One region of the Gilvimarinus sp. 1_MG-2023 genome, then DNA from elsewhere that is predicted to be linked to it. Evidence: predicted binding sites of a transcription regulator. Region 1 holds the regulator's gene; the other holds the start of a gene.
What was found. Region 1 encodes sigma-54, which starts transcription at its own class of promoters, with help from an activator protein. Its sites were predicted from a motif close to TGGCACANNNNTTGCNNT; they were not measured.

Region 1 (4,425 bases):
CCATCTGAGTGAGGTTCGGCAATACGAGATTTAATCAGCTCGCGCAACTGATGCAGGTTTAGATCCGTAGTGTTGATGACAAGATCTGCCGCATCTCGCATGGGCTCAAGTAACTGGTGTTCGGTTTCAATTGCTGCGGTCAAGTGGCGATGTTTGTCACTCAGTGGGTGTTTACGTCGAGTTTCACTGAACCGCTGCACAATTTTTTTGGTTTCAGCGTCTAGAAAGACAACGGTAAAGGGTAGGTGAGCATCTTTATGATGTCCTACCATTGAGGGGAAAATTTCTAAGTCTTGCCAAGCGTCGCGAATATCGATGCCAATGGCAAAATTTTGATTGTCCGCGTCTTTGTGCAGTTGAATTTGAGTGATTAGCGCAGGCAGCAGGCTTACCGGTAAGTTATCGATACAGTTATAACCGGCATCTTCCAGCGCGTTTAGCGCGGTACTTTTCCCCGAGCCCGACAAACCACTGACAATCACCAAATGCATAGTGGTTAGCCTGCTGGTGACTGGGTGGCAGCGGCAAAAAGCGCTTGCGGGTTTTGCGCAGACCGCAATGCCTGGCGAAACTGATTGTCATTAAGCGCGCTGGCCAGCGCGGCCAGCGTTTTTAAGTGTTCGTCACATGACTCCTCGGGAACCAGCATGGCAAATAATACATCGACCGGTTCACCATCCATTGCATCGAAGTCAATGGGGTCTTTTAAGGTGATTAGTGCGCCCAATGTACAGTCGCAACCTGGTATGCGTGAGTGGGGGATGGCGATGCCATGGCCAATACCGGTAGAACCGAGCTTCTCCCGCGCGATTAAACGCCGAAATACGTCATCGGCGTCGAGCATGGGTGAGTTCTCGGCAATGGTATTGGCGAGGATCTCTAGTGCGCGCTTTTTACTGACCCCTTCGATATGGCATAGGGTGCGTTCTGGGGATAATATTTGAGAGATTTCCATGAGTATTATCTGTGGCTTTTCAGCTTTTCTTTGTGTTTGATCACTTGACGGTCAAGCTTGTCGGTAAGGGCGTCAATGGCGGTGTAGAGATCTTCGGAGTCTGCATTAGCAAAAATGTCTTTGCCGCTGACATGTATGCTCGCTTCAGCTTTTTGGGTTAGTTTTTCCACAGTGAGAAAAACATTAATGCTGGTGATGAGGTCATTATGGTGCGTTAACTTTGCAAATTTATTATGAACATACTCTTCAATTGCTTCGGTTACCTCAATGTGATGACCGCTGATGTTTATTTGCATATAGCTATCCTCCTGAATCAGGGTGGGCCTATCCCACCCAGCCGGCCGCAATAGTGCCACCGGTGCATAAACAGACTGTATCAGACAATGCTTTTACGTTCATTTGATGGTGGAATATTGAGCGACTCTCGATACTTGGCAATCGTTCGCCGTGCGACCCTTATTCCCTGCTCGGCCAGCATGTCGGTAATTTTGCTGTCGCTGAGTGGTTTTTTCGAGTTTTCAGCTGCCACCAATTTCTTAATGATAGCGCGGATTGCAGTAGACGAACACTCACCGCCTGAATCGGTGCTGACGTGAGATGAAAAAAAGTATTTCAGCTCAAAAATACCCTGGGGGGTGTGCATATATTTCTGCGTAGTCACCCGCGAAATAGTCGACTCATGCATTTCTACCAACTCGGCGATATCGTGTAACACCAAGGGTTTCATGGCTTCTGCGCCATACTCCAGAAATCCTCGTTGCTTTTCCACAATACAGGTGGCGACTTTCAACAGGGTTTCGTTACGACTTTGTAAGCTTTTTAGAAACCAGCGGGCCTCTTGTAAATTGTTTTTCAAAAAGGTGTTTTCGCTGCTGGAATCGGCTCTTTTAACCAGTGATGCGTAATCGGAGTTGATTCGTAACCGGGGAGCTATATCCGGATTAAGCTCAACGGTCCAGCGCCCTTCACGTTTATCGACAAATACGTCGGGCACGACATACTCGGTTTCGCGAGTGTCAATAGCGTCACCCGGGTGGGGGTTGAGGGTTTTGATTAGGGCAACCGCCTGCGCTAACTCTGGCTCTTTTAAGCGTGTTTTGCGCATTAATTGCCGGTAATCGCGGCTGGCGAGCATGGGGAGATATTGTTGAACGATTTGCTTGGCGGCATCCAAAAAAGGTGTGTCGGCGGCAAATTGGGTCAGCTGAACCAACAGACACTGCTCTAAATTCTCGCTGCAGATTCCCGATGGATCGAATTGTTGCAATCGGTGCTGTACAGCTTGCACCTCATCCAGTTCAAGCTCTTCGAAGTTGGGTGCTAAGCCTTCAAAAATTTCTTCCAGAGTAACGCTCAGCAGCCCGCTGGGCTCTACAGCGTCAATAATGGCCAGAGCGATGATTTCATCGCGCTCAGACATCGGTGTTAAATTGAGTTGCCACATTAAGTGGTCGTACAGTGTTTCAGTACTGCCACGACGGCTTTCGAAATCTGAGTCGTCGCCCTCGTAGTTGCTGGCCGGTAGTGCCGGCGCAGAGCTCTCGTAAACATCATCCCAGCTGGTGTCCACCGGGAGGTCCTGAGGGATTTCTTCGTTCCAATCGCCTTCAGCATTGTTTTCAGGTTCGGTTTCAGTGGCTTTGGCGGATTCTTGAGTGAGGCTGCTGGTCTCATTAATAGCAGCTTCTTGTTCGGATTTTTTTTCCGCCTCGGTGCTAGGCTCGTTGTTCTCTTCGGTTTCCAGCATGGGATTGGAATCCAGCGCCTCTTGGATCTCCTGCTGGAGGTCCAAGGTCGACAACTGCAGCAGACGAATCGCCTGTTGCAGTTGGGGGGTCATAGTGAGCTGTTGGCCCAGTTTTAATTGTAACGATTGTTTCATGGCTTCTTCAGTACGATCTTGCAGACTATGGTTTGAGTTTAGTCAGCATGTCGCCCCCAAGCAATAGCTCCTAGCAATCTTTATGCCTAACAAGGAGAATTAAGTATATGTCAAGGTGGCGAACCGGCTTTTAGAGCATAAAATGCTCGCCAAGGTAAACTTTGCGCACTTTCGCATTGTTCAGTACTTGTTCTGAACTGCCTTCGGCGATGATATGCCCTTCGCTGACGATATACGCTTTTTCGCATACACCTAAGGTTTCACGGACATTGTGGTCGGTAATCAGTATACCGATATTGCGGTCTTTTAAGTGGAGGACAATCTGTTGGATATCGCTGACGGAGATAGGGTCGACCCCGGCAAAGGGTTCATCTAAGAGGATAAACTTAGGGTCGGTGGCAAGGGCTCGCGCTATTTCTACCCGCCGTCTTTCACCGCCTGACAGAGCCATGCCCAGGCTGTCGCGAATGTGGGTGATGTGGAACTCTTGCAGTAGTGACTCTAACTGCTCTTCGCGTTCGGCCTTAGAAAGCTCCTTGCGAGTTTGCAATATGGCGAGAATATTATCCGCGACAGATAATTTACGAAATACTGAAGCCTCTTGTGGTAGATAGCCAATACCCGCTTGGGCACGCCCGTGGATGGGCATATGTGTCAGGGATTGATCGTCGATGGCCACTTTGCCTTTATCGGCGCGAACCAGGCCGGCAATCATGTAAAAGCAAGTCGTTTTCCCCGCCCCGTTGGGGCCGAGTAGGCCGACTATTTCGCCGCTTGATACGCTTAGGGAAACATCAATGACGACTTGGCGCCCTTTATAGCTTTTGGCCAGATTATCTGCGCGTAGTGTCGACATATTACTGCTCTATCAGTGCCGGGGGGATGGTCATTTGAATGGGTTGGTCAGATTCATGATCGCCTTCGGCGCTGACCAGTTCGCGGTTGATGTCGTAGCGAATCTCATGACCTTGCATAACCGCGCCGTCTTGCTCCAGTAAAGCGCCTTTACTTAGCGATACGGTATTGTTGGCACTGTTGTAGGTAATAATGCCCGCCTTAGCGCTAACCACGCCGCGATCAATGCTCGGTTGCTGCTCAAAGTGGGCGGGTGAGCCCTCGGCAGTGATTTGTTCAACGCTATTGTCTTGATCGAATTGAACCACAATGGTGTTGGCGCGGATGATCAGTGAGCCCTGCTGTAGGCGGGCCTCGCCAGTGTATGTAACACGACCATTTTTCTGATCGAACGTTTGCTGGTTCGCTTGCAGCTCAAAATTTTGCTCGCGATCACTGGGTAGGCCAAAAGCAGTTGTGCTGACGATTGCCAATAGCACAGTGAGTACGCAGTGCTTCAGTTTAGCGGGAAGCCTTTTAGTCGGGAGCATAAATACCTTTTACCTCAGACAGCAGTGCCACACGACCTGAGTCGAGATCGGCGGATAAGCCGACGGCGCTGGTAGTGCCGCGAGCGCTTTGCATGGTAACAGGTTTATCTGTTGTGGCAATTTGCTCGTGAGTGTTTACTAAGAGATCTTCGGTAGTGACATCCAGTCGGCCGTAGCGTGGATGCTCGCTATAAGCGTTGACG
Region 2 (4,425 bases), on a different contig from region 1:
TTGCAGGAGTTGGCTGAAAAAGAACGTATTGCCCACCGTCTGGAAGGATTACTCAACGTGTTGCCCGGAGGGGTTGTGGTGCTGGACTCGCGCGGTTACGTACGCGAATGCAATCCAGCGGCCATTGACTTGTTAGGAGAGCCGCTGGAAGGTGAGCTTTGGCGGGTGGTGATTGCCCGCAGTTTTGCTCCCAAACAAGATGATGGACATGAAGTATCACTGAGTGATGGTCGCCGAATCAGTCTGGCCACCCGCAATTTAGGTGACGACGGGCAAATTATCCTATTAACCGATCAGACCGAAACCCGGCGCCTTCAAGGTGAGCTTGCCAAGCACGAACGATTATCGGCGCTGGGTAAAATGGTGTCGGCTCTAGCCCACCAAATTCGCACGCCATTATCGGCTGCACTGCTTTATGCCAATCACTTAAAACGCGACAACCTCACACAAGAGAAAAGACAGGGGTTTGCCGGTAAGGTCTCCAACCGTTTGCTGCATATGGAGCGGCAAGTACAAGATATGTTGCTGTTTGTAAAAGGTGAATTGCCAGTGCAAGACCTTTGTAGTGTTGCTGAATTACAGGCGGAGTTGGCCGAGGCGATGGAGGTGCCTGTATCAAGCAGCAACAGTTGTGTTGAGTGGAATGTACAGGGGGTTAATGCGTACTTGCATTGTAATCGCGATGCGCTGGTCAGTGCACTGCTTAATCTCGTTAATAACGCCATTCAGGCAGTGGGTAGTCGGGCCAAAATAGGTATCCGCTTCAATCAGTTTTATATCGACCAGAGACCTTGGCTGGCAATTGAAATTCGCGATAGCGGCCCCGGTATTGATCCGCAATTGTTGCCAACCTTGGGCGATTTGTTTGTAACGACCAAATCGCAGGGCACAGGCTTAGGGATTGCCGTAGTTAAGGCGGTAGCCAAAGTTCACGGCGGGCGTTTTAGGTTGCAATCAGAACTAGGCGATGGCGTAAAAGCCACGCTTTTATTGCCCTGCGATGCAGAAGCTACCGTAAACAGCTAAATAATTTTTTGATTAGGTGAAAAAAATGAATGATACCGCTGTGATAGCCCCACTAGACGTCACTGGCGCCAAAGTTTTGGTGACAGAAGATGACCCAAGTTTGCGTGAAGCTTTGGTGGATACTCTGGAGTTAGCAGGCTATGAGGTACTGGAGGCCGATTGCGCCGAGCAGGCGCTCATTCGTTTAAAGACTGTAGCTGATATCCGATTGATCGTATCCGATGTCAATATGGGTAAGTTGTCCGGTTACGACTTGCTTAGAAACGTTAAGACCGATTATCCGCACATTCCCTTTTTATTGATTACCGCTTACGCCAGCATTTCTGACTCGGTGATGGCAATTAAAGAAGGCGCGGTTGATTATTTGGTTAAGCCCTTTGAGCCCGACGCGTTACTGAATATTGTTGCCAAACATGTGGGGCAGGGGGGCGGTTGTGATGACGATGAACCAGTGGCCCAATCTGAGGCCAGTCAGCAATTATTACAATTAGCCGAACGCGTTGCGCAATCTGAATCCACCGTCTTAATTATTGGCGAATCTGGTACCGGTAAAGAGGTGCTAGCACGCTATATTCATAACCACTCTCCCCGGGCAGCCAAGCCTTTTGTCGCCATTAACTGCGCTGCAATTCCTGAAAATATGCTTGAGGCAACATTGTTCGGGCATGAGAAAGGCGCTTATACCGGCGCACATGCTAGCGCTCCGGGAAAATTCGAGCAGGCCAATGGTGGCACACTGCTGTTGGATGAAATCTCGGAAATGGATATCGGCTTGCAGGCAAAATTATTGCGTGTCTTGCAAGAGCGAGAAGTGGAACGTTTAGGTGGACGAAAAACCATTAAACTGAATGTGCGGGTGATTGCCACTTCTAACCGCGATATGCGAGAGGCGGTAATGGCTGGGCAATTTCGCGAAGATTTATATTACCGGCTCAGCATTTTACCTCTGCAGTGGGCGCCACTGCGCGATCGACCAGAAGACATCGTTCCTTTGGCAGAAAAACTGCTGCAGCGTCACGCTTTAAAACAAAACCGCCGCGCTATCACCCTGGATAAATTTGCCAAGGCGGCTCTATTGGATTATCGCTGGCCGGGCAATGTGCGCGAGCTGGATAATATTATGCAGCGCGCGCTAATTCTTCAGCCGGGCCGTGTTATTACCGATTCTGATTTGGGATTGATTGATACCACTTGTTACAGTGCCAAACCCAGTTTATTAAATGGCCATGCCGCCGCTCCAGCGAGGGAGGCAGCCGCTAGTGCGACAGCCGAGAATGAAAGCGACCTGCGTGAGAATATTGGCAGTGATTCCACAGGCGCAGTGCTCGGCAGTGATTTAAAGCAGCGTGAATTTGAAATTATTCGCCAAACGTTAATCACCGAGCGAGGTAGCCGCAAAAAAACCGCTGAAACTTTGGGTATAAGCCCCCGAACTTTACGCTATAAAATTGCTCGATTAAAAGAGGAAGGTTTAACGCTGGATATTTAAGAGAAGGTTTTCAGCTGCTGCTATATAACCGCTTCAGTGTGTCTGAGGCGGTTTTTTTATGCGCGCGAGCTGAGGGCGGTGAATAATTGCCGGCGGCAAACCTTGGCCCATTTTGTGCAGTATTCAATATAACGACGGTTTTTATCCGTAAACCGCCAATTAATCGACACATAGACACCAAATGGCACCGACATGAGTAATCGAGTAGACATCAATAATTTGCTGCACGAGATGCGTTCGCTCAAATCGCAAACACAGGCTTTTCAAAAGCCCCAAGGGCTGCAGGAAAGTATCGCGACTGAATCGACAGGGCGCGTCAATCAGGCCAATCAGGTGCCGGGCTTTGCCGAGATGATGTCTCAGGCAGTCAACTCGGTTAATGATGTACAACAAAACGCCGGACAATTGGCTAACGCATATCAGCAGGGTGACCCCAGTGTGGACATTACCGATGTGATGATTGCTTCGCAAAAAGCCAGCGTCTCTTTTGAGGCGGCGCTACAAGTACGCAATAAGTTGGTAGAGGCCTACCGCGACATTATGAACATGCCGATTTAATGGAGTAACGCATCATGGCCGAAGAGCAAGCGATGTCAGATTTAGCCGATCCCAGTGCAGACAAATCCGCCCGAGGCAATGATTTGGTTGAGGGTTTTAGCAGTTTAACGCTGTTGCGCCAAGTGGGGCTAATGGTGGGTTTAGCCGCATCGGTAGCGATTGGTTTTTATGTGGTGCTCTGGAGCCAGGGTGAGGAATATCGTCCTCTGTACGGTAGTCTCGATCGGCTCGACTCCGCCCAAGTGGTCGATATTTTAGAGCAGAACCAAATTCATTATAAAATCGAGCCTTCTACAGGTGCTCTATTGGTGACTTCTGATGAGGTACACAGCGCTCGTTTAAAGCTGGCGGAAGTGGGAATTGGTAATACCCAATCGGTCGGCTTTGAATTGTTGGAGCAGGAGCAGGCATTAGGCACTAGCCAGTTTATAGAAAGTGCCCGGTATCACAGAAGTTTAGAAGGGGAACTGGCACGTACTGTAACCAGTATTCATACCGTGCGTTCGGCTCGGGTTCACTTGGCCATTCCCAAGCGCAGTGTCTTTGTACGCGATGCCAGAAAGCCCAGCGCATCCGTATTTCTCGAAGTTTTTCCCGGCCGTGACGTGGCGCCGCGACAAGTGAAAGCCATCGCTAATCTAGTGGCCTCTAGTATCTCCGAGCTTAGTTATGAAGATGTGACGGTCATCGATCAGCATGGAAGTTTGTTGTCGGCTGGGGATGAATCGCCCGAGCTGGAGCTGGCTGGTAAGCAGAGACAGTACACTGAACAGTTGGAAGAGAGCCTGTTAAAACGAGTTAATAGCATTTTAGAGCCGGTACTGGGCGGCGGTAATTTTCGCGCAGAAATTAATGCCGATGTGGACTTCACCGCTGTTGAGCAGGCTCAAGAGGTGTATGACGATGAGCAGCCGGTGGTGCGCAGTGAGCATCTGCAAAATGAGCGCCGTACCGGTGACGAAACTCTGGGTGGTATTCCCGGCGCGCTGACGAACCAGCCTCCGATCGATGGTCAGGCACCCGAGCAAATTGATCCGGCGACTGGTCTGCCCTTAGCTGAACCACCGGTTCAGCACAGCCGCGAGGATGTCACCCGCAATTATGAGGTGGATAGAACCATCAGTTACACCCGTCGCCAGCAGGGTAATATTGAACGCTTGAGTGTGGCGGTGGTGCTGGATGATAAATTGACGGTCGATGCCGAAGGACAAAATGTTCGCACAGCCTGGGAGGCGCAAGAGATTGATCGTTTAGTGACCTTGGTGCAGAACGCAGTGGGCTTTTCTGAGGCGCGCGGCGACAGCGTAACGGTGATTAATTCATCTTTTGCAGCGCGTAATGATGGGCAAATG

Region 2: fliE (flagellar hook-basal body complex protein FliE) is a predicted target of sigma-54. The motif match lies at 2,619-2,636, and genes of this name have one in related genera.

Annotation. Positions count from the first base shown of each region.
Region 1 is NZ_JAUOSC010000003.1:205,532-209,956, reverse strand. It holds gene rapZ (RNase adapter RapZ) at 1-491, opposite strand, end outside; gene ptsN (PTS IIA-like nitrogen regulatory protein PtsN) at 497-955, opposite strand; gene hpf (ribosome hibernation-promoting factor, HPF/YfiA family) at 961-1,251, opposite strand; gene Q4563_RS06445 (RNA polymerase factor sigma-54) at 1,332-2,837, opposite strand; gene lptB (LPS export ABC transporter ATP-binding protein) at 2,968-3,693, opposite strand; gene lptA (lipopolysaccharide transport periplasmic protein LptA) at 3,695-4,222, opposite strand; gene lptC (LPS export ABC transporter periplasmic protein LptC) at 4,209-4,425, opposite strand, start outside.
Region 2 is NZ_JAUOSC010000001.1:431,243-435,667, reverse strand. It holds gene Q4563_RS01870 (sensor histidine kinase) at 1-1,026, shown strand, start outside; gene Q4563_RS01865 (sigma-54-dependent transcriptional regulator) at 1,052-2,515, shown strand; gene fliE (flagellar hook-basal body complex protein FliE) at 2,708-3,073, shown strand; gene fliF (flagellar basal-body MS-ring/collar protein FliF) at 3,106-4,425, shown strand, end outside.